3 regions of the Thioalkalivibrio sp. ALM2T genome follow, and region 2 is predicted to be linked to each of the others. Evidence: predicted binding sites of a transcription regulator. Region 2 holds the regulator's gene; each other region holds the start of a gene.

What was found. Region 2 encodes FliA, which starts transcription of late flagellar genes. Its sites were predicted from a motif close to GCTAAAGTTNNNNNNNNNNCNGCCGATA; they were not measured.
Region 1: F816_RS0112580 (YjfB family protein) is a predicted target of FliA. The motif match lies at 5,532-5,559, and genes of this name have one in related genera.
Region 3: F816_RS0102260 (chemotaxis protein CheV) is a predicted target of FliA. The motif match lies at 2,844-2,871, and genes of this name have one in related genera.

Annotation. Positions count from the first base shown of each region.
Region 1 is NZ_KB906570.1:9,737-19,802, reverse strand. It holds gene F816_RS0112610 (class I SAM-dependent methyltransferase) at 1-769, opposite strand, end outside; gene F816_RS0112605 (glycosyltransferase family 4 protein) at 766-1,818, opposite strand; gene F816_RS0112600 (6-carboxytetrahydropterin synthase) at 1,824-2,222, opposite strand; gene F816_RS0112595 (zinc-binding alcohol dehydrogenase) at 2,262-3,272, opposite strand; gene F816_RS0112590 (CDP-alcohol phosphatidyltransferase family protein) at 3,409-4,188, shown strand; gene F816_RS0112585 (YceI family protein) at 4,181-4,822, shown strand; gene F816_RS0112580 (YjfB family protein) at 5,250-5,462, opposite strand; gene F816_RS0112575 (class I SAM-dependent methyltransferase) at 5,701-6,330, opposite strand; gene F816_RS0112570 (uracil-xanthine permease family protein) at 6,832-8,568, shown strand; gene folE (GTP cyclohydrolase I FolE) at 8,597-9,250, opposite strand; gene F816_RS0112560 (DUF3429 domain-containing protein) at 9,275-10,060, opposite strand.
Region 2 is NZ_KB906556.1:143,858-153,923, forward strand. It holds gene flhB (flagellar biosynthesis protein FlhB) at 1-988, shown strand, start outside; gene flhA (flagellar biosynthesis protein FlhA) at 988-3,090, shown strand; partial or broken gene flhF (flagellar biosynthesis protein FlhF) at 3,134-4,226, shown strand; gene F816_RS0100640 (MinD/ParA family protein) at 4,395-5,219, shown strand; gene F816_RS0100645 (RNA polymerase sigma factor FliA) at 5,216-5,983, shown strand; gene cheY (chemotaxis response regulator CheY) at 6,025-6,405, shown strand; gene F816_RS0100655 (protein phosphatase CheZ) at 6,501-7,277, shown strand; gene F816_RS0100660 (chemotaxis protein CheA) at 7,322-9,385, shown strand; gene F816_RS0100665 (chemotaxis response regulator protein-glutamate methylesterase) at 9,388-10,066, shown strand, end outside.
Region 3 is NZ_KB906556.1:489,532-499,597, reverse strand. It holds gene F816_RS0102280 (flagellar brake protein) at 46-762, opposite strand; gene F816_RS0102275 (flagella synthesis protein FlgN) at 845-1,330, opposite strand; gene flgM (flagellar biosynthesis anti-sigma factor FlgM) at 1,346-1,660, opposite strand; gene flgA (flagellar basal body P-ring formation chaperone FlgA) at 1,800-2,477, opposite strand; gene F816_RS0102260 (chemotaxis protein CheV) at 3,000-3,938, shown strand; gene F816_RS0102255 (protein-glutamate O-methyltransferase CheR) at 4,143-4,958, shown strand; gene flgB (flagellar basal body rod protein FlgB) at 5,175-5,582, shown strand; gene flgC (flagellar basal body rod protein FlgC) at 5,914-6,333, shown strand; gene F816_RS0102240 (flagellar hook assembly protein FlgD) at 6,344-7,018, shown strand; gene flgE (flagellar hook protein FlgE) at 7,062-8,306, shown strand; gene flgF (flagellar basal-body rod protein FlgF) at 8,339-9,079, shown strand; gene flgG (flagellar basal-body rod protein FlgG) at 9,116-9,904, shown strand; gene flgH (flagellar basal body L-ring protein FlgH) at 9,909-10,066, shown strand, end outside.

The sequences.
Region 1 (10,066 bases), on a different contig from region 2:
TCAGCTCGACCTCGCCGCGGGCGAGTGCCACGGCGCGCGCCTTGCCCCAGGCACGCAAATCCGCCGCCCGGCCCGGGTCGATCGCGCTGGCTGCGGCCACCCAGCCGTCGATCAGGGCCGCGCCCAGCGCCGCCTGATGCGCGTCAATCCGCCAGTCACTGGCGCAGGTTTGCACCCCGTACCCCAGCCCCTCGATCCGCGCCGCACAGGCCGGCGCGGCGGTCGGCCCCAGGGCCGGGCCGAACCCCTTGTCCGAGCGCTGGTGCCGATTGACCGCGTCCTCCAACTCGGCATCCAGGGCATGCGGCTGCGACCAGCGAATCCGCCCGTCATAACTCAGTGCGAACAACACCGCGGCACCCTGTTCGGCGCAGGCCGCAAGCAACCGGTCCAGCCAGTCGTCCGAAACCAGATCCAACAGCGCCGAACCCGTAACCAGCGACGATCCGCCCGCGAGGACCGCACCCGGATCGTCGGCCAGGTCGCTCACGCACCGCTCGAGCTCGATCCCGGCGCCCGGAGCGACGGCGCGGCCCAGCAGCCCGGCATCGTGATCCACCAGCCGCCAGTGTTGCGGGGGCGGAAGTCGCGGCGCGAGGTAGCGCAGGTTGGAGCCGGTGCCGCTGCCCAGATCCGTCACCTCAAGGGGGGCGGCGACACTTCGCCCAGCCAGATGCGCGCGCAGGGATTCGACCAGGGCCTCCGGCCGGGCCGCATGATCGGCTGCCTCGCGCAGGGCCAGCCAGTCGGCGTCGAAGGATTCCGTCATTGCAGCCAATCCTCCAGCGTCTGTTCCAGCGCGGCCACCGCACCACCCCAGTCCGAACGTTCCGCCATCGCCTCGCGTGCCACCCGTCCCATCCGGTAGCGCGCTCCAGCATCGGTCAACAAGGCGTCAATGGCCTCGGCAAGCGCCCCGATATCTCCTGGCGGAACCAGCCGGCCGGCCGCCTCCGGCACGGTCGCAGGGATCGCGCCACCGGTGGTACCGATCACCGGCAGGCCGCGCGCCATCGCCTCGGTATAGGCCATGCCGAAGCCCTCGTAAGCGCTGAACAGGACAAACAGCGAGGCCCGCGCGTACCAGACCTCCAGCGCCGCATCGTCGCATTCGCCGGCCCACTCGATCCGATCTCCAAGCCCGGCCTCGGTGATCGCCGCCTCCACCCGCTGCACATAGGCCGCGTCCCGCACACGCGAACCCACCAAGACCGCCCGCCAGTCCGTGGTCCGGATGCACGCCAGGGCCTGCACCAGTTCCAGCTGGCCCTTGCGCGGCACGACCGAGCCCACACAGAGCAGCAGCGGCCGCTCGCCGGGACCCGGCCCCAACGCCTGCGGCCGCGGTTCGACCCCCGGCGGTATCGCCTGGAGCCGCCTGGAAGACACCCCCCAAGTGGTCACCTGCCCGGCGGTGAAGGCACTGGTAGCCAGCACGCCCTCTACCTGACCCACGGCGGCGCGTTCACGTGCCAGCAGGTCATCGGCCCGCGCCGGTTCCAGCCCGGTCTCCAGGCCCAGCGGGTGATGCAGCAGATAGATCAGATGCAGGCGCGCGGTGTGGCGGGCCAGCACCTCGGAAAAGGCACCCGCGGCCAGGCCGTCCAGCAGCACCGCCCGCCCATCGGGGAAGCCCGCGAGCGCGCCGTCCAGCGCCGACTCGGCCGCCGCGTCCGGCCCGGGGAATGCCCCCTCCAGCTCGCGCACCGTCACCGTCCAGCCGCGCGCCCTCAAGCCCGCGACCATGCGCGCATCGTAGCGATACCCGCCGGTGCGCTGGTCCAGCGACCCCGGCACCACCAGGCCGAGCTCACGCATTCGGCTCAGGGTGCCGCCTCATAGCTGGCCCAGGCGACGTGCGACTCGTTCAGGGTTACGCACACCGCGTCCAGCTCGCGGGCCGATTCACCCAGCTCGCCGGCATGGATGGCGCGCGCCACGCGCTGATGCAACGCATGGGCGAGGAATTCGGTGGTGGTGTTCTGGCCGCGAAAATCCTCGCGCTCGTCCAGATTCTGGTAGTTCAGATCGCCCAGGAGGGCCTTCACCACCTCGCTGGCGCGTCCGATATCCACCACCAGGCCATCGGCATCCAGGGCCTTGCGGCGGAAGGTCACGTCGACCACGTAGGTCGCGCCGTGGAGCTTCTGGGCCGGGCCGAAGGTCTCGCCGGAAAAGCTGTGGGCGATCATGAAATGATCACGGACGTTCAGGCTGTACATCGGGCAGTTCCCCGCAGGTCGAGTTGAACGGAAAAGGGGTCAGTAACGAATCCGGTGGCACAGCGTGCGTGCGGCCTCGGGCCCGGAGACACGCTGCATCGCCGTCGGCAGGTCGGCGAACGCATCCTCCCCACTGATCAGCGCATCCAGCGCCGGATCGGCCAGCAGTGATAGCGCCAGCGCCAGGCGGCGGCGATAGTCCCAGCGCGCCGCGCGCTCCGGCGGGATGCGTCCGACCTGCGAGCTGCGCAACGTCAGCCGCCGCGAGTGAAAGGCCTCGCCCAGCGGCGCCGGTACCGGCTGATCGCCGTACCAGCTCATCTCCACCACCCGGACCTCGACCCCGGCGAGCGCCAGCGCCTGCTCCAGCCCGGCCGGGTTGCCGCTGGCATGTACGACCCCATCCAGTCCCTGCAGGTCCGGATTCGCTTGCGCCGCGTCCGGGGTGCAAAGGCTCAACCCCAGCCGGGCCGCCACGGCCTCGCGCTGGGGGTTGGGGTCGATCAACGTCACCTCGGTGCCGGGGATCGCGCGCAGCAGCCAGGCCACCAGCAGCCCGACCACCCCGGCCCCGATCACCGCCATGCGATCCCCCGGACCCGGTTGCCCATCCCAGACCGCGTTGATCGCCGTCTCCATGTTGGCCGCCAGCACCGCGCGCTCCGCCGGCACCGCGTCCGGGATCGGGACCACCGCGGCCGCGGGCACGACATAGGCGCTCTGGTGCGGATACAGACAGAACACCCGCTGCCCGAGCGGCACATCCCCTTCGCCCCCCGCCTCGACCATACCGACACTGATGTACCCGTACTTGACCGGCCAGGGGAACTCGCCCGCCTGGAACGGCGCGCGCATTGCCTGATACTGGCTCGCGGGGACCCGGCCATGAAAGATCAGCGACTCGGTCCCGCGACTGATCGCGGAAAACTGCGTGCGCACCCGCACCTCCCCCGGGGCCGGCTCCGCCAGCGCCTCCGGGCGCAGCTCGCCCGTGCCGGGACCGACCACCCAGAAGGCCTGTTCGGGAGCCGGCGTGTTCACCGGAGGCACTGCAAGGTCAGGGTGCAAGGCGGCGTCATCATCCGCGCAGTGTGGGCGAAGCGCATTCCAAGCGGCAACTCCCGGCGCGCGGCGTGGTCGCAAGGCAAAAGCCCGGACACCTCCAACGGAGGGCTACAATCCCCCCATGGAATCATCCACCGCCAAACGTCGCTCCGCGGCACGGATACGGACCGGTCTCCGCGTCTGGGCGGCCGACGGGCTCGTCGCCGGCCTGCTGGGCCTGGTCGTCACGGCGGCACTGATGCTGCATGCCGAACTGGGGCCACACGCAATCATCGGCTTTGTCGTGCTCTGGTTCATGCTCGGCGCCCTGCTCGCCACCACCACCCCCCCGGACGGACTGGCCCGGGACGGACGCGGCCCCGGCCCGGCCAACCGGGTCACACTGCTGCGCGCCGCCCTGACCGCACCTCTGGGGGCCCTGGTATTCGTTCCCCCTGCCACCGGCGACCCATTGCTGGCGCTCTGGGTGATTGCGCTGGCGGGTCTGGCCCTGCTGCTGGACGGACTCGACGGGGCCGTCGCCCGGCGGACCGACAGCGCCACCGCATTCGGCGCCCGCTTCGACATGGAACTGGACGCAGCGATGATCCTGGCACTGTCGGTACTGGCCTGGCAGATGACCGCGGTCGGCCCCTGGGTGATTCTGATCGGGCTGATGCGCTATGCCTTCGTGCTGGCCGCCCGCCCCTGGCCCTGGCTGGCCGGGGCGCTGCCCCCCAGCCGCCGCCGCCAGACCGTCTGTGTGCTGCAGACCGTGGTGCTCCTTCTGGTGCTGATCCCCGGCCTGCCCGCCAGCGCCGCCATCACCATCGCCCTGGCCGGGCTGTTGGCCCTCGGCCTGTCCTTTGCCGTGGATATCCACTGGCTCTATCGCCACCGACCGGAGGTGTGCCATGACTGACGCCCGCTGCATCCGCCCGACCATCCACCTGCGCCACGCGCTCCTGGCCCTGCTGCTCGCGGCCGCCCTCGCCCTGCCGGGTACCACTGCACTGGCCAGTACCGATCGCTGGGTGATCGACCCCGACCACTTCGCGGTCGGTTTCATGGTCGATCATGCCGGCTACGCCAAGGTCATGGGCATGTTCCTCGAGGCCGAGGGCGAATTCGAGTTCGACCCCGAAACGAATGAGCTGGGCGGCGGCTACTTTGTGATCCAGACCGACAGCGTGTTCACCAACCACGCCGAGCGCGACGACCACCTGCGCAACGAGGACTTCCTGAACGTCGAGGAATACCCGGAGATGCGCTTCACCGCCACGCGCTACCAGCCCACCGGCGAAAACACCGGCCGCCTCAGTGGTGGCCTGGAACTGCTGGGCGAGACCCGCACCATCCATCTCGACGTGACCATCAACAAGGTCGGGCGCTACCCGTTCCCGCTCGGTGGACTGTTTGGCCGCCCCTATGTGCTGGGCGCCTCCATGCGCGGCAGCTTCAATCGCTCGGACTTCGGCATGACCTACGGGCTGATCCGCGACATCGTGGGGGACGAGGTCGAACTCATGATCGAGTTCGAGGCCCAGCGGCAATAGCAGGATTCACCACGAAGCACACGAAGGCACGAGAAGGTCAAAGGACTTTCACCACAGAGGGCACGGAGTACACAGAGCAAGGCGGGTCAAGGGCGATTCACAGGAAGATGGGAAGGGCGTGAAGGTTCTTGATGGAATGGTTGGGGACAGGGCCCAGTACGTGCCACCCCGGCCGCATCTCGACTACGTCGTCATCCCGGCCGTAGCGAAGCGGAGAGCCGGGATCTCCCAGGGGTGCCACCGACGCATTGCCAGCCCCGGGAGATCCCGGATAACGGCTTCGCCGTTTCCGGGATGACAATTTTCGCGACGCGGATTCCGGGATGACGTGGGTCGGGGTTGTTGCTGAGCGGTGGGGATGGCGGAACGAAAAAGGCCCCGGGTCGTTGGCGCGCCGGGGCCTTTTGGGGCGAGAGGCTATGAGGCGTCAGGCCTTGGTGTTGATGTTGGTGCCCACGTTCTCCGGCAGACCCTGTGTGGCGGCCTGCATCTCGCCGATGTCGGGCATCGCCTGCAGCAGGGACTGAGCGGCCATCTCCTGCGATTCCATCGCCTTCTTCTGAACGGCCACATCCTTCTGCATCGCCACCTGCTGCTGGCTGTTCTGCGTGGCCATCGCGGCAATCGCGCTTGCATCCATCTCGGTACTCCTAGAACGCTGAATGTTCAGGCCCGTGGACGTCCAACGCGCAAACGGGCCTGTCCCCGCTGACGGCCGCATCCCGCAAGACTTGAGCCTCCATGCACGATTTTTTCGCACGCGGGAGAATTTTCAACGCACACCCTTACGAACGACGATCAGCACCCGAACTCTCGTCGCCGATGCTTCCCCTTCTTCGCGCCTGCGTGCTTTTCGTGGTGAACAAGGTCCTCGACCTTCAATCAGTCTTTCCCGCGTTGCGTCCGGCAGGACCTTCGGGCGCTCGGCACACCCGCGCGGCAAAGCGCCGCATCACGCCGCGGGCCACGCGATCCTCGGGTTCGATGCAGAACCCGGCCTGCTCCACGGCGGCCTCGGTATCGCGATTCGGGTGGCAGCCCCCCGTCACACAGGTCCAGGCCGGCTGCACGCGATCCTGCAGGCGGGCGAACACCGGTCGCGCATGACGCACATGCTCCAGCATCCGCAGCTGGCCGCCATCGGCCAGCACCCGGCGCACCTCGCCCAGGGCCTGGGGCGGATCCTGCACGCTGCAGAACACCAGCCCCGACACGACGGTATCGAAGGCATTGTCGGCAAACGGGAGCGCCTCGGCCCGCGCGACCACCAGGGGCACCCCCGGAGCCCGTCGGCGGGCGCGGCGCAATGCGGCCAGGTCGGGATCCATGGCGATCACTCGAGAGGCGTCGTCATACAGGGGTAGATCACGCCCAGTGCCACACCCGATCTCCAGCACCCGGCCTGTAGCGCCCGCTACCAGGCGCCGCCGCCAGCGGCGAAAGCCCAACACCTCGGCACTGGCCATCAGGGAGTCGTACAACCAGGGAATCTGTTCAAGACCGCGCATCGCGCCTCCGCGAAAGACCGGGAAAACAAAAATGAGTCCTGATTAGCACGAACCCTCCGCAGGTGGGACAAACACGTTGATCGTATCGGCGTTCTGGAGCGTTCGCCTGCAAGCAGGCTCCTACGAAGGCAACTACCTGTAGGAGCCTGCTTGCAGGCGAATGGGCCTCGGCGAGATCCCAGCGCCCATCGGAAAATGTGACACCCATCACACTCTTTCAGCCGCTGGCAGGAACCTGTTTCCACACACCCTGTCCACTTATACAAGTTGCGGAAATCATCGGCTCGTGGCAACGGCAGCCGGTGATCCGCCGTTCAGACGACAACCCTCCATCACACGGGTGTCTGAACGATCTTGGGCCCGGCCATTGCGCCGGGCCTTTTTTTGTCGGGTTGTCCGTCCCCACCGACACGGGGCAACGCCCGACCAATACCCCTTGGGCTCCCGACACCACGTCGCTGTTATGATTGCGCGCTTTCGCCAATCGCGCACAGGGGCACCGTGGCCGAAGCTTCCCAGTCGAAGATCCTCTACGAGGTGGACGATCACCCGCCTCCGGTCAAATGCACGATCAGCGCGCTGCAAAGCCTGCTGTTGGTCGCACCGGCCATTATCATTGCCCCCCTGATCCTGGCCCGCGCCATTGGCCTCGATCTGGCCGCAACCCAGTGGACCGTATTCGCCGCCCTGATCGGCAGCGCGCTCGCCACGCTGATCCAGGTCCGCCGCGTCGGTCCGGTCGGGTCGGGCTACCTGATCTTCATGGGGACCTCGACCGCCTATCTGGCCGTAGGCATCGAGGCCGCCCTGGTCGGCGGCATGGCGCTGGTCGGCACCCTTGGAGTGCTGTCGGCCCCGGTACAATTCCTGTTCGCGCGCTATCTCGGGCTGTTCCGTCGCATCATCACGCCCACGGTCAGTGGGGTCGTGATCATGCTGGTGGTGCTCGGCGTGATCCCCACCACAGCCGACATGATGCAGGGCGAAGGCGACTACGAGGGGACCTGGCGGGCGCTGACGGTCGCCCTGTTCACCCTCGGGTTCACCATCCTGGTGGCGGTCTTCGGCGGGCGCCTGCTGCGCCTGTGGGCACCCATCATGGGCCTGGGCTCCGGGATCGTGGTCGCGATGATCTTCGGCGTCACGGATTTCTCGGAGGTCGCCGAGGCGGCCTGGTTCGGCCTGCCGCCGTTGGAATGGCCTGGCTTCTACTTCGAGTTCTCGCCCACCTGGTTCACGCTGCTGCTGACCTTCGCGATCGTGACCCTGGTCGGCGCGGTAGAGTCCATTGGCGACACCCAGGTCGCGCAGCGCAATTCCTACCGCACCCCGCGCAAGATCGACCACGACCGCGTGCGCGGCGGACTGTATGCGGACGGCCTGGGCAACATGATCGCCGGCAGTCTGGGCACACTGCCCAACACGACCTACGGCATTGGCGTCTCCTCGATCGAGCTGACCGGCATGGCCGCCCGCCGGGTCGGCTACTACTTCGCCGCCTTTCTCGCGCTGATCGCGCTGATCCCCAAGCTGAACATGCTGATGATCTCCCTGCCGGGCCCGGTCTTCGGCGCGTTCCTGCTCATTCTGCTGGCCCTGCTGTTCGTCGCCGGGATCCGCCTGTGCGCCCAGGACGGCCTCAACTACCAGAGCGGCCTGATCATCGGTGTTGCCTTCTCGACGGGTTTCATCTTCCAGAATCAGCTGTTTTTCCACCACCTGATCCCGGAAGCCCTGAGCCCGTTTCTGAATAACGGCGTCTCCACTGGCGGCACGGTCGCGGTGGCACTGAGCATGATCTTCAACCTGCGGCCGCGCCCGCACCGCCGTGCGACCTTCGAGCCCGAGGCGGATTCGCTGCCACAGGTCCACGCGATGGCGCAGGAATTTGGCGAAAGCCTGAGCCTGCCGGAGAAGCAGTCGGTCAAGCTGCAGATCGCCCTGGAAGAGGTCTTCATGCATCTGTCCGAGCAGGCGGCCCGCGAACCGGGGCGCAGCCGACCGGTCGATGTGCGTCTGGAACGCGAGGGCGAAACCCTGGCAGTGGAAATGATCGATCGCACCGCCGCAGCCGAGGTCGACGAGGCCACGCTGCGCGAGGCACGCCAATGGACGGCCAGCGACGAGCAATCGCTGCGCGAGCTGGGCCTTTACCTGTTGAACAGCCTGGCGCAGGACGTTCGCCACATGCGCATGGCCGGGGTCAACTACATCTCGTTCAACATCCCGTTGCGCTGAGAGAGCCCCGGCGCCGCCCTCTCCGGGTTCAGTCGCGGCTACCGTGGATCAGGTTGAGGAACTCGCGGCGGGTACGGCCGTCCTCGCGGAAGGCGCCCAGCATCACCGAGGTCGCCATGGACGAATGCTGCTTCTCGACGCCGCGCATGGTCATGCACATATGCTTGGCATCCACCACCACGCCAACCCCCTTGGCCCCCGTCACCTGCATCAGGGCCTCGGCAATCTCGCGGGTCAGGCTTTCCTGGATCTGCAGGCGCGCGGCGAACATGTCCACGATGCGGGCGATCTTCGACAGGCCGATCACCTTGCCATTGGGCAGGTAGGCGACATGCACCTTGCCGATAATCGGCAGCAGGTGATGCTCGCACAGGGAGTACAGCTCGATATCGCGCAGCAGGACCATCTCGTCGTTATCGGACGAGAACAGCGCATCGTTCACGATGGTGTCCAGATCCTGCTGGTAGCCACGCGTCAGATATTGCATGGCCTTGGCCGCGCGCATCGGCGTATCCCGCAGGCCCTCGCGTTGCGGATTCTCGCCGAGCCCGGCGAGAATCTCGCGGTAGTGCTCGGCGAGTTGTTCCGGGGCGGCCAGCGGCTGGCCCGAGGCAGGGGTGGCCGTCGGCTCGTCGGCCATGCGGGCATCTGCGTTCATCGATGGTTCCTTGTTCTCGTTCATTCTCGCGTTCTTCCTCTTTCCTGCTCAGGCCGCGATGGTGACCGCGAGGCCGGAGGCCAGGGCCAGCATCGCGCCCACGGTCAGCACCAGGCGCAGACCGAGATAGCCACGGGGCAACGCTCGCCGCTGCAGGCTCAGCCGATCCACCCACCACACCCCAAGAAACAGCACTGCCAGCGTCATCAAGGCCTGCGGCAGCGGCTGCAGCACCGCCAGCCAGGCCAGGACGGACGGCACCACCGCCCACACCGGCGCCGAGAGCGGACCCACCCGGTGCTGCCGATCCGCCAGATAGATTCCCCAGTGGACAGCCCCCAGGAACGACAGGATCACCGCACCATAGAGCGCCAGGGCCTCCAGCGCGAAAACCTGCCATTCGGGCTGGGCCATCCAGGCCCCGATGCCGAAGAACGCGAAGGGTAGCAGCCCGGCGTACCCGAGCACCTGCAATGCAGGTGCCGGGGTATCCGGGCGCGCGCCCTCGCCGCGCGCCAGCAGGGCTCGGTGGCCCAGGTACTCGCGCAGTTCAGGGAGCCCCCCGATCACCCCTTCGCGCGTCACAAACAGGGGCAGCACCGCGGCGCCGGTGGCCTGTTGCAACGCATGGAACTGCTCGCGGTTATGGGCCGAGCCCATGCCCCACTCCAGCCGCTGCCAGCGCCCCGGGGCCGTCGCCTTCAGAAGCGCCTCGGCATCCCGGAAATCCGACAGCCCGGAGGTGATGCCCACGATCTCGTGGGTCGTCAGTGCATCGCGCACCTCTGCCGGCCACTCGGGGGCGCCCGCTTGCGCCTGGTTATCTGTGTTCACGATCCG
Region 2 (10,066 bases):
GGCGCAACTTACTGAACAGATGAGCAGTCGCCTGGATTTCGAACGCGAAATGGCCTACGACTCGTCGCTGTTATTGCCTTATCTGGCCGATGAGATCTTCCGTACCCTGCGGACCCTGTTTCCGTTGTTCGGGGTACTGATCGTAGCCGCGGTACTCGCGCCGATCGTGATCGGCGGCGCCAATTTCTCCTGGAAGGCCGCCGCGCCCAAGGCCTCCAAGCTGAATCCCGGAAAGGGCCTCAAGCGAATCTTCTCCTGGCAGGGGCTGATGGAGTTCGGCAAGACCTTCGCCAAGTTCGTACTGATCAGCAGTGTCGCGGTCGCCGTGCTGGCCACCTTCTCCGACCGGCTGCTGATGCTCGGCTACGAGCCCATCCATCAGGGCATTAGCCATGCCGCCCAGCTGGTGCTGGGAACCTTCATCGCGGTGTCCGCGGCGCTGATCGTCGTGGCGGCCATCGACGCGCCGTTCCAGATGTGGAATCACCAGAAACAGCTGCGCATGACCCGCCAGGAGGTCAAGGACGAGTACAAGGAGACCGACGGGAAGCCGGAGGTCAAGCAAAAGATCCGCCAGTTGCAGCAGGAGATGGCGCAGCGGCGAATGATGGAAGAGGTCCCCAAGGCCGACGTGATCATCACCAACCCGACCCACTATGCCGTCGCTATCGTCTACGAGGCCTCGCGCATGGCGGCGCCGAAGGTGGTGGCCAAAGGCGTCGACGAGGTGGCCGCCTCGATCCGTGCAGTCGGGGACGAACACGCGATCATCCGCGTCGAGGCCCCGCGTGTGGCGCGCGCCATCTATTTCACTACCGATCTGAATCAGGAAGTTCCCAACGGCCTGTTCGTGGCCGTGGCCCGCATCCTGGCGTACGTCTACCAGCTCAAGCGGGCCGATGCCGAGGCGCAGATGCCGGATGACCTGCCGGTGCCCGAGGACTATCTCGATCCCGACAAGCAACGCGGCCAGCGGAGGGATCGCTAATGGCGTTTTTTGACCGTCTGGGTAACGTCGGCAAGTGGGGTCTGGGGGCGCCGATCCTGCTGATCGCGATGCTCTCGATGATGGTGCTGCCGCTGCCGCCGCTGGCGCTGGACGTGCTGTTCACTTTCAACATCGCGCTGTCACTGGTCGTGATCATGGTTGCGGTGTACACCCCGCGGCCGCTGGAATTCGCGGTCTTCCCGACCGTGTTGCTGGTCGCCACCCTGCTGCGCCTGGCGCTGAACATCGCCTCTACCCGCGTAATCCTGCTGGAAGGCCACACCGGCACGGATGCCGCCGGCAAGGTCATCCAGGCCTTCGGCGACTTCGTGGTTGGTGGCAACTACACCGTGGGGCTGGTGGTGTTCGCGATCCTGATCATCATCAACTTCGTGGTGGTGACCAAGGGGGCCGGGCGTGTGTCCGAGGTCAGCGCCCGCTTTACGCTGGATTCCATGCCCGGCAAGCAGATGGCGATCGATGCGGATCTGAACGCCGGCATCCTGACTCAGGAAGAGGCGCGCAAGCGCCGCGAGGAGATCGCCAGCGAAGCGGACTTCTACGGCTCCATGGACGGTGCCTCCAAGTTCGTCCGCGGCGATGCCATCGCGGGGATCCTGATCCTGTTCGTGAACATCATCGGCGGGCTCACCATCGGTGCGGTGCAGCACGGCATGTCGATCGGCGATGCCGCGACCAACTACGTGTTGCTGACCATCGGCGACGGCATCGTTGCCCAGATCCCGTCGCTGGTGCTGTCCTCCGCCACCGCGATCATCGTGACCCGCGTGACCAGCAGCCAGGACATGGGCCAGCAGGTGTATGGGCAGATGTTCTCCAACCCGCGGGTCCTGTACGTCGCCGGTGGCGTGATCGGCGCGCTGGGCGTCGTGCCGGGCATGCCGAACGCCGTGTTCCTGGGCCTGGCGGCGCTGATCTTTGGCTGGGCCTATCTGCTCAAGCGCCGGAGCCGCGAGGCCGAGGTGGAAGTGGAGCGCATCCCGCAGGAAGACGAGGGCGGGGCGCGTTCGGAGGATCGCGACCTGACCTGGGAAGATGTCCCGCCGGTGGATCTGGTCTCCCTTGAAGTCGGCTACCGCCTGATCCCGCTGGTGGACCGTACCCAGGACGGCCAGTTGATGGGACGGATCAAGGGCGTGCGCCGCAAGCTGTCGCAGGAGCTCGGGTTCCTGCTGCAGCCGGTGCACATCCGCGACAACCTGGAGCTCAGTCCGAACGCCTATCGGATCAGCCTGCTGGGGGTCACCGTGGCCGAGGCCGAGGTATTCCCCGACCGCGAACTGGCGATCAATCCGGGCGAGGTCTTCGGCACCGTGCCGGGCACCCCGACCAAGGACCCGACCTTCAACCTGGATGCCCTGTGGATCGACCCGTCGGATCGCGACCAGGCCCAGGGCGCCGGCTATACCGTAGTCGACTGTTCCACGGTGATTGCGACGCATTTGTCGCAGGTGTTCCGCGAGAACGCTCACCGCCTGATCGGGCACGAGGAGGCACAGCATCTGCTGGATCAGCTGGCGCGGCATTCGCCGAAGCTCGTGGAGAACCTCGTGCCCAAGACGCTGTCGCTTTCGATCGTGCTGAAGGTGTTGCAGAACCTGCTGGCCGAGCAGGTCTCGATCCGCGACCTGCGCACGATCGCCGAAACCCTGGCAGACGACGGGGTGAAGAGTCAGGATCCCGGCACTTTGACCGCTGCGGTGCGCGTCGCGCTGTCGCGTTCCATCGTCCAGGACCTTGTGGGACCGGAGGATGAGCTGCCACTGATCGCCCTGGACCCTTCGCTGGAACAGCTCTTGCATAAGTCCCTGCAGGGCAGCTCGGGTGGCACGGTTGGACTGGAGCCCGGGCTGGCGGAACGGTTGCAGCGTTCGGTTGCGGACGCGGCGCGCCGCCAGGAGACAGCCGGTCAAGCGGCGATCCTGGTGGTGGCACCGGAGATCCGTTCCTGGATTGCCGGCTGGTTGCGCGGCGCGGTTCGCAGCCTCACCGTCCTGGCGTTTACCGAGATCCCCGACAACCGGCGGATTCGGGTAGTCGCCACGGTCGGTCAGGAAGAAACGGCGAAGCAGTCCGCATGAGACATAGGGGTTCCGCCGCGCGAGCGGCGCAGGAGATCAAAGCATGAATGTCAGACGATATCGGGCCCGGGACATGCGCGACGCCATGCGTCAGGTGCGCGAACAACAGGGAGAAGATGCCGTGATCCTCTCCAGTCGCCGGGTGGATGGCTGGTTGGAGGTGGTCGCCGCCCTGGAGGATGGCGAGTCCTCGGAGCCGGTGCGCGAGCCGGAGGCCGAAAAGCCGGCCCGCGAGGCGCGTACCGCCGACCGCGCCCCGAATTCGGTGGCGCCTTCCTGGCCGGCCGATCCCGAGCTCACCGCGATGCGGCAGGAGTTGCGTGACCTGCGCAGCCTGATGACGCGTCAGTATGCGGAGAGTGACGAGGCTCGCTGGGCGGCCCGTCACCCCCTGGCGGCAGAATGCAAGGTCCGCCTGATCGACCGCGGCTTCAGTGAATCGCTGGCCCGCAGCCTGGCGGGCAGCATCCTCGATGACAGCTCCCCCGAGCAGGCTTGGGAGCGTCTCCGCGCCCGGCTTTCGGGTGCGATTGCCACGCATCGCCCGGCGATTCTGGACGAGGGCGGGCTGCTGGCGATGGTGGGGCCGACGGGTGTCGGCAAGACCACCACGCTGGCACGGATCGCGTTGCGCCAGATCCGTCGGATGGGACCGGATTCGGTTACGCTGGTGACCCTGGACAGCCAGCGCATCGGTGCCACACGGCAGTTGCAAGCCTTTGCGCAGATGGCGGGGATCTCGGTGCGCGTGTTGCAGAATGCGCGCGAACTGCGCGATCTGGCGCGGCGCGTGGACGATGGCCACCTGATCCTGGTGGACACCGCCGGGCAGGCGCCGCGCGCGGTGGAGGAGGAGTCGCTGTTCGCACATCTGCCGCCGGATATCCGTGCCGAGAGCTGGTTGGTCGTGTCGGCCACGACCCAGGGCAGTACCTTGCGGCGGGTGCTGGAGGCGTTTCGCAAGGCGGATCCCTCGGCGCTGGTGCTGACCAAGCTGGACGAGGCAGAACAGCTGGGCGAGGTCCTGTCGGTCCTGCTGGACCAGCACCTGGGACTTGGGTTCGTAAGCGATGGCCAGCGCATCGCGGAGGATTTTCACCGGGTCGATACGGGGTATCTGACCCGCCTGGCGCTGGACGACGATGCGGAGGGTGCGCAGGTGGGTGGCAATGCCCGTGAGACTTGGGCTGCCGAACGGCTGGCCGAGATGGAACCGCCGCGACGCTCGCGTTCGCCGCTGCGCCCGGCTCAGGGGTCCGAGCCGGCAACACTGGAACTGATTCAGCCGGTTGGAAAGGGGCGTTATGCCACGCACTAACAAGCCGTTGAAGGTCATTGCGGTCGCCTCGGGCAAGGGCGGGGTCGGGAAGACCAACGTGTCGGTCAATCTGGCGGTCGGCCTGGCCCGGCTGGGCCGCGAGGTGATGCTGTTCGATGCGGACCTGGGCCTGGCCAACGTGGACCTGTTGCTCGGGATGCGCCCGGAGCGCACCCTGCACGACCTGGTGACCGGCGCGGTGGACAGCCTGGACGATGTCCTGGTCCAGGGGCCGGATGGGGTGAAGGTGGTCCCGTCGGCCTCCGGTATCGCGGCGATGGCGAACCTCACGCCGGCCGAGCACGCGGGTCTGATCCATGCCTTCAGTGCCTACCGCAAGCCGCTGGATGTCCTGATCGTGGATACCGCTGCGGGCCTGCAGGAGTCGGTGACTTCGTTCTGCCGGGCGGTGCAGGAGACCCTGGTGGTGGTCTGCGACGAGCCGGCTTCGATTACCGATGCCTATGCCCTGATCAAGGTGCTGCATCGTGACCACGGGCTGCGGCGTTTCCGGATGGTCACCAACATGGTCAGCGGACGCGAGGGTGCGGAGCGGCTGATGCAGAAACTCAATACTGTCTGTGGCAATTACCTGCCGGAAGTGGTCCTCGATCTGGCCGGCTATATCCCCATGGACGAACATCTGCGCAAGTCCGTGCAGAAAAGGGCACCGGTGGTTCAGCAGTATCCCGGCAGTCCGGCCGGCAAGGCGTTTGCCGAACTGGCACGCACGGTGGACCGTTGGCCGGTTGGTGGGGGTGACCACGGGGGCGTCGGGTTCTTCGTGGAACGAATGCTGCAGAGTGCATGATGACGACGCGTAATCGACTTTCCGGCTACCAGGCGACGTCCACCGCGACCGGTGGGCACGAGAAGTTGATTGCCGATCACGTTGAACTGGTGCACCGCATCGCGCACCACCTGATGGCCCGTCTGCCGGCCTCGGTCCAGGTCGATGATCTGATCCAGGCCGGCATGATCGGCCTTCTGGAGGCGGCGCGGCAGTTCGAGGGCGGGCAGGGGGCGACCTTTGCCACCTACGCCGGAATCCGCATCCGCGGTGCGATGATCGACGAATTGCGGCGCAGTGACTGGACGCCGCGTTCGGTGCATCGCAACAGCCGGCGTATTGCCGCCGCGATCCAGAGTGTCGAGGCCCGCGAGGGGCGTGCGGCGCGGGGGAGCGAAGTGGCGGCGGAACTGGACGTGGCGATCGATGACTATTACGACATGCTCAAGGACCACGCCGGGGCCCATCTGTTTGCGCTGGACGATCTGGGTGGTGGTGATGACGGGGCCGATCGCGTGATCGAGGGGCAGGAAGTCTCGCCGTCGCGTAGCCTTGAGGCTGGCGAGTTTCGCGAGGAGTTGGCCGAGGCCCTTGGGGATCTGCCTGAACGCGAACGCCTGGTGCTGTCGCTGTATTACACCGAAGAACTGAATCTGCGTGAGATCGGGGCTGTTCTGGGCGTGACCGAGTCGCGCGTGAGCCAGATTCGCAGCCAGGCGGTCATCCGGCTGCGCGCGCGCATGGGGTCGTGGCTCGAAGACGGCACGGCTTTGCAGTTATTCTAAAACTCACCTTACGAATCCCGGAGTGACGTGTGGACAAGGGAATGAAAATTCTCATCGTGGACGATTTTTCCACGATGCGGCGCATTATCAAGAACCTCTTGCGCGATCTTGGCTTCAATAATACGCAGGAAGCCGACGACGGCAGCACCGCGCTGCCGATGCTGCAAAATGGTGACTTCGACTTCCTGATTACCGACTGGAACATGCCCAATATGCCGGGCATCGACCTGCTGAAGGCCGTCCGGGCGGATGCCAACCTGAAGTCGATGCCGGTGTTGATGGTGACGGCCGAGGCCAAGCGCGACCAGATCGTGGAGGCGGCGGAGGCAGGTGTGAACGGTTACGTGGTCAAGCCGTTTACCGCCGAAACGCTGAAGGAAAAGATCGACAAGATCTTCGAACGTATTGAAGCACAGGGCTAAGCATCGCCCGGTGATGAATACGGACGACGTCCGTCTCGCTTGCGCGGGTGGACGTGCCCCGGCTCCTTCGGCGCCGTACCAGCAAGAGGCTCCTCATGACTGAACAGGAACACCCCCCACGCGACGGCCAGCTCGAGCTGGCCCGGCAACTGGTGCAGACGCTCGAGGCGGGCGACGACGCGGCGGCGCGCGCGCTGGTGCAGGATCTAGCGCGTCCTTACGACCGCGAGCTCTTCGATGAACTGGGCAAGCTGACGCGCGACCTTCACGAGGCCTTGCAAAGCTTCCGTGGGGACTCGCGTCTGGTAGAGCTGACCCAGGCGGAGATCCCGGATGCGAAGGAACGCCTGAATTACGTGGTCACCATGACCGAGCAGGCCGCGCACGCCACGATGGGCGCCATCGAGTCGAGCCTGCCGATCGCGGAGTCGTTCAGCCAGCAGGCGGCCGACTTGACCGCCAAATGGACGCGGTTTCGCAACCGGCAGCTCTCGGTGGACGAATTCCGCGATTTCGCGCGTGAGCTGGACAGCTTTTTCGGGCAAGCGGGCGAGGACGCCGAGGAGTTGCGGCGGCTGCTCTCCGAGGTGCTGATGGCACAAAGTTATCAGGACATTACCGGCCAGGTGATTCGCCGCGTGATTCAGCTGGTGACCGACCTTGAAGAGAACCTCGTTACCCTGATTCGGCTCTCCAGCGGGCGCATGGAGCAGGTCGAAGCGGCCGAAGCGTCCCTGGAGCGTGGCGAAGAAGACCGCGAGGCGGACCGCAAGGGCCACGGCCCCAGTGTGCCAAAGACTCAAGATTCCAGCGCAGATGTCGTTCAAGGACAGGACGAGGTGGACGATCTGCTATCAAGCCTGGGCTTCTAGCAGTGCCCCCCATACGACTGGCGCCACGGGACCGGAGAGACTGAATGGCCATCGACCCCAATGACGAAATCCTTCAGGACTTCCTGATCGAGGCCGGGGAACTGCTGGAGGGGCTCAACGAGCAACTCATCGACCTGGAACAGAATCCGGACGACCGGGATCTGTTGAATGCGGTCTTTCGAAGCTTCCACACCATCAAGGGGGGCGCCGGGTTTTTGAGCCTGGATCCGCTGGTGACGGTTTGTCATCACGCCGAGGACGTCTTCAATCTGCTGCGCAACGGCGAGCGCCGGGCCGATAGCCATCTGATGGACACCATGCTCCGCGTGCTGGACTCCCTGAACGTCATGTTCGGGGATCTGCGCTCCGGCATGGACCCGACCCCCGCCGATGCCGCGGTGGTCGAGGACCTGCGGCGCATGGCAAAAAACGAAGACGTCGCCGGAGATACCGCCGCGGCGCCGCCCGCGCCTGAACCGGAGCCAGTCCCCGAGCCCCAGGCCTCGGCCCCGGGCGATGCCATGGTGGGCGGCGGGGAGGAGATCACGGACGACGAATTCGAGGCCCTGCTGGATACGTTGCACGGTGACGGTGCCCCGGCACCCGTGGACGCGGCCGTGCCGGGCGGCGCCGGGGCCAGCGAAGACTCGGGCGGTGATCTGATCAGCGATGACGAATTCGAGAACCTATTGGACGAGTTGCAGGCCAAGGGCGGAGGTCCGGCATCGCCCGGACCGGCTGCGGACGCCCCTGCGGATCCACTGCCGACCGAGCCCGCGGCCGCGGCGCCCGAGCCGGAAAAAGCGGTAACGCCGGAACCGGCTGCCGCCGGTGGGCAGGGCGGTGGTGGTGCCCGCGCCGGCGGGGCCGAGGCCGGGGGGCGCCCGGCTCCACAGGGCGAGACCTCCGTGCGTGTGGATACCGAGCGGCTGGACGAAATCATGAACCTGGTGGGCGAACTGGTTCTGGTGCGAAACCGCTTGAGCATGCTGCGTTCGCAGCATGTCGACGACGAACTGGGCAAGGCGATCAGTTCGCTGGCACTGGTGACCTCCGACCTGCAGACCTCGGTGATGAAGACCCGCATGCAGCCGGTGAAGAAGGTCTTCAATCGCTTCCCTCGAGTGATCCGCGATCTGTCGCGGAATCTGGGCAAGGAGATCGAACTGGAGATCTTCGGCGAGGAAACCGACCTCGACAAGAATCTGGTCGAGGCCCTGTCCGATCCGCTGGTGCATCTGGTGCGGAATGCTGTGGACCATGGCATCGAGACGCCCGCTGTGCGCGAGGCGGCGGGCAAGCCGCGCAAGGGTACGGTCGTGCTCGGCGCGGCCCAGGAGGGCGATCACATCGCACTGCTGATCAAGGACGACGGCGGTGGCATGGATCCACAGGCCCTGCGGCGCAAGGTGGTGGAGAAGGGGCTGATGGAGTCCGCGATGGCCGAACGCATGACCGATCGCGAGGCCTTCAACGTGATCTTCATGGCCGGATTCTCCACCAAGACCGAGATCTCGGACGTCTCCGGCCGCGGGGTCGGCATGGACGTGGTCAAGACCAAGATCTCGCAGCTCAACGGCACCATCGAGATCGATTCCGAGATCGGCGTGGGGACTACGCTGCGGGTGAAGCTGCCCCTGACCCTGGCGATCCTGCCCGCCCTGATGGTGATTCTGGACGGCCGCCGTTTTGCGATCCCGCTGGCCTCGGTCTCCGAGATCCTGGACCTGGATCTGACCAAGACGAATTACGTGGATGATCAGGAAGTCATCATGGTGCGCAAGCACGCCCTGCCTATCCATTACCTCAAGCGCTGGTTGAAGCCGGGGCACGAACCCGAGCCGCGCAAGGATGCGCACGTAGTGGTGGTCCACACGGCCGACCGCAAGGTAGGGCTGGTAGTGGATGATCTCGTGGGGCAGGAAGAGGTGGTCATCAAGCCGCTCGGCCAGAATCTGCAAGGTGTGAAGGGCCTGGCGGGAGCGACGATCACCGGAGATGGCGGCATCGCCCTGATCCTCGACGTCTCTGATCTGGTGACCATCCTGATGCGGCAACTGCAAATGTCCGGTCGACCGCGCCGCGCGTCGCGCTCGAACGAGGGCTGAGGATGCCGATCAGGGTTCTGGTGGTTGATGACTCGGGGTTCTTTCGTCGGCGTATCGCCGAGATCCTGGATTCCGATTCCGGCATCGAGGTCGTGGGTTCGGCCGAGAATGGCGAGCAGGCGATCGCCAAGGTCCGGGAGCTTGATCCCGATGTCGTGACCATGGATATCGAGATGCCGGTGATGGACGGCATCACCGCGGTGCGCAAGATCATGGCCGAGCGTCCGCTTCCGATCCTGATGTTCTCCAGTCTCACGACCGAAGGAGCCCAGGCGACCCTGGATGCGCTCGAGGCCGGTGCGGTGGACTTCCTTCCCAAGCGCTTCAGCGACATGGCCGGGGACGAGGATAGCGCACGCATGCTGCTTCGGCGCCGTGTGCGCTCGCTGTCACGCAGCCGGGCGCGCTCCGTCAGTGCCCCGGGCACGACCACGCCTGCGCGGGAAGCCCGTCCGTCCGCGCGCCGCGAAGAGACGGACCGTCAGGCGGCGGCCGATGCGCGCAAGCCAGCTCCGGCGGTTGCCAGTTCTCGGCCGCCGACGCCGTTACGGCAGTTGCGCGCGGTGCTGATTGGTACCTCCACCGGCGGTCCGGTGGCGCTGCAGGAGGTGCTGAAGCCGCTCCCGGCGAATTTCCCGCTGCCGATCCTGCTGGTGCAACACATGCCCGCCAGTTTTACCC
Region 3 (10,066 bases), 350 kb from region 2:
TTTTGTGTTCGGAGTTGCAGGTGGCGGCGTCGCCTCGGCTCAGGCTCAATCCATCGAGCGGCGGCGCGCCTCGCGCTGGTAATGGAGCAGGGCGATGTTGGTCTGGCGTTCCATCCACTGGGTCATTCCGACGATCTCGAAGCCTGCAAACTCGAAGCCATCACGCGTGCTGCGGCGACGGTTGGCCAGCCGCAGGTCCCCGGAAAGGCGTTCACTGACATCGGGGAGCAGGAGGTTCTCGAAGGCCAAGTTTGCCTGGTCCTCAAGCGCATCCAGAAGGGTGGTGGACAACTCGATGCACATGCCCTGGGCAGAGAGGTCGGCAACCTCGCCAATCACGGGATCCTTCCAGGCCTTTGCATGGAGTTCGATCTGAGGCCGCTGGGCCATCGGGATGTGCACGCGGAACGTTTCGCGGCGTTGCAGGTAGTACAGAGTTTCCGGATAGGTGCAGACGTAGAGCGCGCCTTTTTGCTCCTGCTCGATGCGTGTTACATGCGTGCCGAATCGCACTGCAACCCCGCGCAGCGCGGCGAATACGCGCAAGTCCATGCCGGCCTGAACCTGCTGGTGCGCGCGAGGCGGGGTGAGCTCGTCGAGAAAGAGTTCCTTGGCGGCTGGGTCCAGACGGACCAGGGCCGAGGTGTACAGGGGGCCGTCGGTATCCACGCGAACGCTCACGACGGTGAGCTTGTGGTCGAGGTCCTTGAGGATGCCGGCAATCCGGTCCGGCTTATCGACGGTATAGTCCGTGTCGTCCATGCGTCCGAAGTGTTAGGAAGGTGTGAGGACGCAAGGTACTGGTGGATGCCGCGAAAAGCCAGCCTCCACCAGCACCGGCCTCTCAGGCCTGGGTGATCTGGCGTCCGCCGCGGTTTCCGGGCCGGGCGCGGCCATACGGGTCGTAGGTAGCCGCGGGGCCGGTTTCCTCGCCGCGGAGGATCTGCATGGAGAGTTCCACGCGCTGGCGGTCACGGTCGATCAGGCGCGCATTGCCCTGATTCAGAGTGTCGCAGCGTTCGATGGACTGGCGCAGGGCTTGCCACAGGTCGTTCAGTACGACGCCATCGTCCATCTTCGAGAACAGGCGCGCGATGCCCTCGGGGCTGAAGGCCTCGCCGGCGGCCTCGACCAGGCCTTGCTGGTTGCGTGTCTCGGTTTCCAGCTCATGCAGCAGGGTCTGCTTGCCCGTCACCACGCCCTGCAGCGTATCGGGTTGGCGCGCTTCGACCGCGCGCGTCTCCTGTAGCAGGCTCTCTTCCAGCTGATGAGCCAGCCGGATTGAGGTCTCGAGCGAGCGTTGCAGTTGATGGTGCGCGTCGGCATTCATGGGCGATAGACCGGGTTAGCGCAGCAGGCTTTCGAGGTCGATCATGCGATCGGCCAGCTGCTGGTTGTCCACCGGATAGTTGCCGCTGGAGATCGCCTCGCGCAGTTCGGCAACGCGGGCGGCGTCGAAGGGGGCGGTGTCGCCCGCGCCGGCCGCGGCATTCATTGCCTGGGCGGCCCCGGTGAGCGTGACCGAATCATTGTTTGGCGCCGATGCGTTACCGGAGGCCGGGGCACGGTTTGCCGTGTTGCCGGACTCGTCGCGACCCTTTACCCCGGGGTTCTGGCTGTCGGGGCGCAGGCTGTTCGTGTTGAGGCCCTTGATATCCATGATGCCTTCCTGTCGTTGTAACTGTGCTGCAATTGTTTACGGCCAGCGGTGCTGAAACTGTAGGCCTCGAGGGCGGAAAAGTGTAACCGGCTTCACAATCCGCTTCGAAGATCATCGGCGTGCCTGGTGAGGCGAGGCCTCAAAGCGCTACCCGGATGTGGCCGGAGGCCTGGATTTCGCCTTCGACGACCCGCCCGGAGGATGCGTTCTTGACGCGGATTCGCTCGCCCAGCGTCCCGTTCTCCAGCGCTTCGCCCTGCATGCGGATGGCGATTGAGCCGTTCTCTGCCAGGATGGTAACCCGCTGGCCGCGACTGATGATCTCGCGCGGGCTCACGTGCTGGGTTCCGATGATCTGACCCGGGCGGATGCTGCGCCGGGTCTGCTGGCCGATCAGGGCATTCTTTTCCTCATGATAACTGCCGGCATGGCGCGAGGTCTCGATTCGCTGGAAACGCAGGTCGCCCGCCGAGAGGGTGTGCTGGCGCGGCAGGGTGCGGTTCGCAACCAGCACTTCGGCGTAACGTTCGACCGTCGCCGGCACGTATAACTGCCAGGTCACCGGGCCGGCACACTGGATATGGACAGCGGTGTTGCCGTCACGCCGCCCGCCGGGTGGTAAACGCGCTTCCAGGCCGTCCGTGCAGGGGACGAGGCGCAGACGCTTGTCGAGCTGGCCAATCTCGATGGAAACATCCTTCTCGCTATCGGTAACGCCCAGTTCCTGAATCAGGAACTGCTCGGCGGCGTGACGGATGTCGTCAACTGGGTGGACTTCGGCCCGGACGCTGGTAGACAGCAGTACCAGGATGAACAAGAGGGCGACTCCGGCAAGGAGACGCGGAATGCTTCGCACACTGGCGTTCGAGTCGATCACGCTCGCTGGCGAGGCATCGGAGGGCCCGCCTTTTCCTGGAACGAATGAGGCCCCAACGCGAACGGGCGAACGGATCAGCGTCTTCCTGGCAGCGGAAGAGAATTCTGAAATGTTTCGGCGCTGGTTCATGTCGCGGTCCTGTTTGGTCCTGTCCTGCGCAGCCCGTTCGGTGCGGGCGTCGGACTGTGCGCGAATGGCTCGGGTTTGGCGGATCTTGCGTCGATGTCGAGCGAGTCGCGAGCGGTTTCAGTCCGCAAAAACAAGCAGATCTCGTGCCAATGAACGGGCATCCGGTGCCACGCGCGCATTCAAGGCCCGTCGCGGGCGGCCGTTATGGCCATGAGGCGGCGTCAGAAGGCGCATGCACGCTAATGCAAATGACAGGCCGGGGTTGCGCGGTGCACACTTGGCCTTTGAGGCCTGTCCGGTGCTAAGAGCAATCGGGGCAAGGAGAGCGGCACGATGAGTCAATTCATTGACGATGTGAATCAGCGAACCCAGTTGGTGGGGCAGAACCGCATGGAGCTGCTGCTGTTCCATCTGGGCGGGTCGCAGACCTTCGGGATCAATGTCTTCAAGGTCCGCGAGGTGATTCCGTCGCCACCGCTGCGTCAGATTCCCGGCTCCATGAGCGTCGTACGCGGGGTGGCGACGTTGCGTGGCGGTACCGTGCCGATCATTGACCTGGCGCGAGCGATGGGCCTGCGTGGCGCCGTCGGGGCGGTCGACAATGGGGAGCAGAAGGTGGTGGTCACCGAGTTCAATCGTTCGGTGCAGGGCTTCTGGGTGTCGGCGGTGGACCGCATCGTCAACGTGAACTGGCAGGACGTGAAGTCGCCCCCGCGCGGAACCGGACGCGAATCCTTCCTGGTGGCCGTCACGGAGATCGACAACAAGCTGGTCGAGATTATCGATGTCGAACGGGTGCTCTCCATCGTGAACCCGCTGCCCAGCGAGATTTCGCCATCCATCCGCGAGAACGCCCGCGAGGCCAGCGGGCGCAAGGTCGTGATCGTCGATGACTCGGTGGTGGCGCGCAAGCAGATCGAGGGGGCGATCAAGGGGCTCGGTTTCGAATACGATGTCTTCAAGGATGGCCAGGAAGCACTGGACTTCCTTGAGCAGAAGGCCGCGGAAGGGCCGGTAGGGGACCAGGTCGAACTGGTGATCTCGGATATCGAGATGCCACGCATGGACGGCTACACCCTGACCGCGCGCATCCGGGACAATCCCGCGCTGCAGAATTTGCGGGTGCTGTTGCACTCCTCACTGAGTGGGGAATTCAACACGGATATGGTCAAGCGCGCGGGGGCCGATGCCTTTTTGTCCAAGTTCAATCCCGACGAGCTGGCGAATGCGGTGCTGGACCAGACCGGGCGCCCGGATCCGCAGGCCGAATGACCGGTCGGGCGGAACCGCGTTGCCGCTCGGCAAGCCCGGAGCGGCGACGGGTGGCCGCCACTCGGTGTGTATGGTGCCATGCGCGCGACGCCGTATACTCGACCCGATCTTCGGGATCACCCCGGTTTTCCGGCCAAGAGGCCCCGGTCAAGGATTCGTCATCAGGATGCCTAATCACGATGGACAGCGCTCAGGGATGACTTGGTGATCGATTCCCGCGACTACGAGGAGTTCTCCCGCTTTCTGCAGGACTGCTGCGGTCTGGTGCTGGGCGACAGCCGCCAGTACCTGGTTTCCAGTCGTCTGTCGCGGCTGCTCGACGAGTTCGACTTCAAGAGCGTCCCGGAACTGCTGCATGCCATGCGGCAGGCCCCGAATCCGCGCCTGCGCACCCGCGTGATCGATGCGATGACGACCAACGAGACGTCCTGGTTCCGCGATGGCTTTCCGTTCGAGATCCTGCGCCACGTGCTGTTGCCGGAACTGGCCGCGAAGGGAGGCAGCATCAAGGTCTGGTCCGCGGGCTGCTCCAGTGGGCAGGAGGCCTATACGATCTCGATGGTGGTCTCGGAATGGGAGGAGTCGCGGCCGGCCCGGAAGGTACCGGTTTCCATTCTGGGCACGGACCTGTCAGAGAAGATCCTGGACGATGCGCGGCGGGCCGTGTACGACGGCCTGAGCATCGTGCGCGGGCTCAGCGAGAGCCGGCGCGCGCGCTTCTTCGAGACCGTCGCGGATGGCCACAAGGTGATCCCGGATGTGCAGCGTCGCTGTCGCTTTCAGAAGCTCAACCTGATCGACAGCTATGCGGCGCTGGGCAAGTTCGACCTGGTGTTCTGCCGCAACGTGCTGATCTATTTCTCTGGCGACACCAAGCGACAGGTTCTTGACGCTATCGCCCGGCAGATGAATCCGGGCGGGTATCTGTTTCTTGGCGCTTCCGAGACCGCAGGGCCTTATACCCAGGCTTTCGAGACCGTACGAACCGAGTACGGCTCGGTACTTCGTCTGAAGTCCTGACGTAATCCAGCCCCGGGGCTGATTCCCGGGAACGCCCGTGCAATGCGGGCGGCGAGTCGTTCCATCCCTTCCCCTGGCTGCCCGCTGTGCCTGCGTCCCTGCGGCACGCCGCTCGAGAATGGCATAACGATTGCTTCAGTCCCCCTGCGAAGGGTCGCAATCGGTGCGCCCCGTTCTCCAAGCGAGGGTCCGCCACGGGCGGACAGGACGGAAGCGATGAGTCTCTCTCTCGACAAGGCGATGGGTATTTCTCCGCAGGCGGTGAATGTGCGGGCGCAGCGCATGGAGCTGTTGGCCTCCAACATCGCCAACGCGGATACCCCGAACTACAAGGCGCGGGATATCGATTTTCGTGCGGTACTCGAATCCGCGGCCGGCGGCGGCAATAGCTTGCCCATGGCGCGCAGCCAGGCGGCGCATCTCGACCCCAATGCTGGCGCGATGAACGGACAGGTCGAGGCGCTTTACCGCATCCCCTCGCAGGCGTCGCTGGATGGAAACACGGTGGACCCGCAGATGGAGCGGGCCGCCTTTGCCGAGAACGCCGTTCAATACCAGAGCAGCCTGGAATTCCTCAATCGCCGGGTCTCCGGCATTCGTGAAGCCCTGCGGGGCGATCGTTAGGGAAACGCTGATCAATGTACACACTTGCGTTGGTACCCCAGGTTTTTCGAGACAAGGCGCGTCGTGCAGCGGGTAGTGGGTCTAGCCGTCCGTTTCTGATGAATTCGGGGCGCAACGCAGGATCGGGGAACCTGGGGTACCAACCCCACCAACCATTCAAAGCAGGGGCTTGGCCGCTTTTGAGTGCGCACGGCGTTGCGGCTCTCTTGTGCAGATTGACTGCACTGCGGTCACCGCGCCTTGTTCGCACCCAAAAGCGACTCGAGCGCGAGTGCGTACATTCATCAGTGTTTCCCTCGCGTGACGCGGAACTGATCGGGAGATCGATGTCGTGAGTAACCTTTTCAGCCTGTTCAATACCTCCGCCTCGGCGCTGTCGGCGCAGTCGGTGCGCCTGAACACCGTGGCCTCGAACCTGGCCAACGCGAACACCGCGGCGACCAACCCCGACGAGGCCTATCGCGCCAAGCAGGTGCTGTTCCAGAGCGTGATGGACCAGGCCAACCCGAATGGTTCGTCGACGGCCGTTCGGGTGGCCGGCGTGACCGAGTCGCAGGCGGCGCCGCATGCGCATTACGAACCCCATCACCCGCAGGCCAACGAGGAGGGCTACATCTTCCGTCCGGCCATCAGCGTGGTGGAGGAGATGGCCAACATGATGTCCGCCTCGCGCAACTACGAAGCGAACGTGGAGGTGATGGAGACCTCGCGTCAGCTGCTCCAGCGCACATTGCAGATCGGTCAAGGCTAGGGAGCCATCGATGACACAGATATCCCCCGAATTGCTGGATCGCCTGGGCCTCTCGCGCCCCGAGCAGAAACAGGACAAGGACATGGACCGCCTGGGCCAGTCCGACTTCCTCAAGCTGATGACGACCCAGCTGGAGAATCAGGACCCAATGGAGCCGATGGACAACGGCGACTTCCTGGGCCAGATGGCGCAGTTCTCGACCGTAACCGGCATCGAGGAGCTGTCCAAATCCTTCCAGCAGCTGGCCCAGTCGCTGGGCCAGAACCAGACGCTGCAGGCCGCCTCACTGGTAGGCAAGGACGTGCTGGTTCCCGTCGAATTCGGCGAGCTGGGTCCGGACGGCCTGATCAAGGGTGCGGTGGACCTGGATCGCTCCACGGAGGAGCTGCAGATCGACGTGTACAGCCCGAACGGCGAGCGCATCCGCCGCATGAACCTGGGCGCCGCCGGCAGCGGCCTGCAGGAGTTCAGCTGGAACGGCATGCGCGACGACGGGACCTTCGCACCCCCGGGCGTCTACGAGTTCAAGGCCACGGCCCGCTCCGGGACCCAGTCCGAGGCCGTGGATACCTTTCTGGATGCCCGCGTGGAGAGCGTCGCGGTGGGTAACGATTCCGGGCTGGCACTGACCGTGCAAGGCCTGGGCGAGATCAGCTTTTCGGATGTACGGCGGATTGGCGGCTAACGGCCGGCTCGCGTCGAACGAACCCTAACGGAGGAAACACCCCATGCCCTTCAATATCGGATTGAGCGGACTGAACGCGGCCCAGGCCGACCTACAGACCACCGGCAATAACGTCTCGAACTCGGGGACCACCGGTTTCAAGCGCTCGCGGGCGGAGTTCGGTGACGTGTTTGCCCAGAGCTTCGGTGGCATCAGTCAGACGGCGATCGGCTCCGGCACGCGCCTGCAGGCGGTGACCCAGCAGTTCTCGCAGGGCCGGACCGAGTTCACCGAGAACGGCCTGGACCTGGCAATCAACGGCGAGGGCTTCTTTGTCCTGAACGACCAGGGCAGCACGGTGTACAGCCGGGCGGGAGCCTTCCAGGTCGATCGCGACGGCTACCTGGTGAACAACCAGGGGCTACGTCTGCGTGGCTATGACGAGGCTGGTGGGACCAATCTCGGAGATCTGCGTCTGCAAACCGATACGGCCGCTCCCCAGGCCACCGAAAACCTTGAGGCACTGATTAACTTGCGTTCGGATGCGGCGACATTGAGTGACGATCCGGACGATTTCGTTCTCGATGACCCGGAGACCTACAACTTCTCCACCTCGCTCACCATGTATGACTCCCTAGGTATTGCGCGGGACGCCAACCTCTACTTCGTGAAGACTGCCCAGAACGAGTGGAATGCCCATGTTGCGGTGCGGCGAGACGATGGAAACTTGGAGGAGCTCGCTAACTATGGGGGTGGTGATTCAGGGCCGTTGGGTCTGGAGTTCGATGTCAATGGCCAGCTGGTGGGTGTAGATCCGCCCGCGGAAGGCCTCACCGTCCCGGGCGGTAGCTTGGACGGCGCGGATGACTTGGTCTTCGATATCAACTTCGACGGGACCACGCAGTTCGGTGGTGATTTCTCGGTGAACGACCTGAATCAGGACGGTTTCGCCTCCGGCCAGCTGACCGGCATCGATATCGACCAGACCGGTGTAGTGTTCGCGCGCTTCACCAATGGTCAGTCCTCGGTTCTCGGCCAGCTGGCGCTGGCGAATTTCCCCAACCCGCAGGGTCTGGAACAGCTAGGTGACAACAACTGGGCCGAAACCTTCGCGGCGGGTGACGTGCGACTGGATCGTCCAGGGTCGAGCAACCTAGGTTCCGTACAGGCCGGTGCACTTGAGGCCTCCAATGTGGATATCGCGCAGGAGCTGGTGAATCTGATCACTGCGCAGCGCAACTTCCAGGCGAACGCGCAGACGATCTCCACGGCCGATCAGGTCACCCAGACGATCATCAACATCCGTTAAGTCGCGGATGAGACGCTGAAGAGGGCTTGAGCATGGATCGATTTCTGTACATCGCGATGTCCGGTGCGAAGGAGACGATGCACGCACAGGCCATCAACAACCACAACCTGGCCAACGCCAATACCGACGGCTTCCGCCAGGCGCTGGCCACGGCGGATACCTTGCCGGTGCGCGGGCCGGGCCATGCCTCGCGCGACTACACCCAGATCGGCAACGATGCGGTGGATTTCAGCAAGGGCAAGATGCAGAGCACCGGCCGCGATATGGACATCGCCATTGAGGGCGAAGGCTTTATCGCGGTCCAGGGCCCGGACGGGGAGGAAGGCTACACCCGCGCCGGCTCGCTGCATGTGGACGCCTTCGGGCTGCTGCGCACCGCGCAGGGCCACCAGGTGCTGGGGGATGGCGGCCCGATTGCCATCCCGCCGGCAGAGCAGATCGAGATCGGCACCGACGGCACCATCAGCGTGCGCCCCCTGGGCGTGGGCCCGGAGGCCCTGGCGGCGGTGGAACGCATCCGCCTGGTCAACCCGGACACCGACGAACTCCAGCGCGGGGATGACGGCCTGTTCCGCCTGGCGGAAGGGGGCGAGGCCCCGGCGGACGCCGAGGTGCGCGTGGTCTCCGGGATGCTGGAGGGCAGCAATGTGAACACCGTGGAGGCCCTGACCCGGATGATCGAGCTGTCCCGACACTTCGAGATGCAAGTGAAGATGATGGACAGCGCCAACACGCTTGAACAAAGCAGCAACCGCTTGCTCGGCCTCGGCTAGGCAGCGGTCACTTTGCAGGACTGACAGGAGAACACCATGAACCAGGCACTGTGGATCGCCAAGACCGGCCTCGACGCGCAGCACACGCGCATGTCGACGGTCTCGAACAACCTGGCCAACGTGAATACCACCGGCTTCAAGAAAGACCGGGCGGTATTCGAGGACCTGATCTATCAGACGGTACGCCAGCCGGGCGCCCAGGCCACTCAGGACCAGCAGCTGCCCTCGGGCCTGCAGATCGGTACCGGGGTGCGCGCCGTCTCCACCGAGAAGATGTTTCAGCAGGGCAACCTGCAGCAGACGGACAACTCGCTGGATATGGCCATCGAGGGCCGCGGGTTCTTCCAGATCCTGCTGCCGGACGGAAATGTGGGCTACACCCGGGACGGCAGCTTCCAGTTGAACTCGGATGGCCAGGTGGTGATGTCCAATGGCTACCCGCTGCAGCCGGGTCTGTTTGTGCCGGAGGACACCCAGTCCCTCTCGATCGGCAAGGACGGCACGGTGACCGCGCAGATTCCGGGGCAGGCCGCCCCGGTGGAGCTGGGCAATATCCAGCTGGCGGATTTCGTGAATCCGGCCGGTCTGCAGGCGGTGGGCGAGAACCTGTTTCGCGAGTCCGCGGCCTCGGGCGTGGCGCAGCAGTCCCTGCCGGGCCTGAACGGCACCGGCACCGTGGTGCAGGGCTCGCTGGAGACCTCGAACGTGAACATCGCCGAAGAACTGGTGAACATGATCGAGACTCAGCGCGCCTACGAGGTCAACTCCAAGGCGATCTCCGCGGCCGACCAGTCGCTGCAGTTCGTCAACCAGACGATCGGGTGATCTGATGACGCGCCTCGGAACCGTTCTCCGCCTGGCCCTGGCTGTGACCGCCGCGTTGCTGCTGTCCGCCTGCGCCGCCACTCAGACGACCAAGCCGGACGACAACCCGGAGTACCAGCCGGTGATGCCGGCGCAGCCGGTCCCGCAGTCGCAGAACAATGG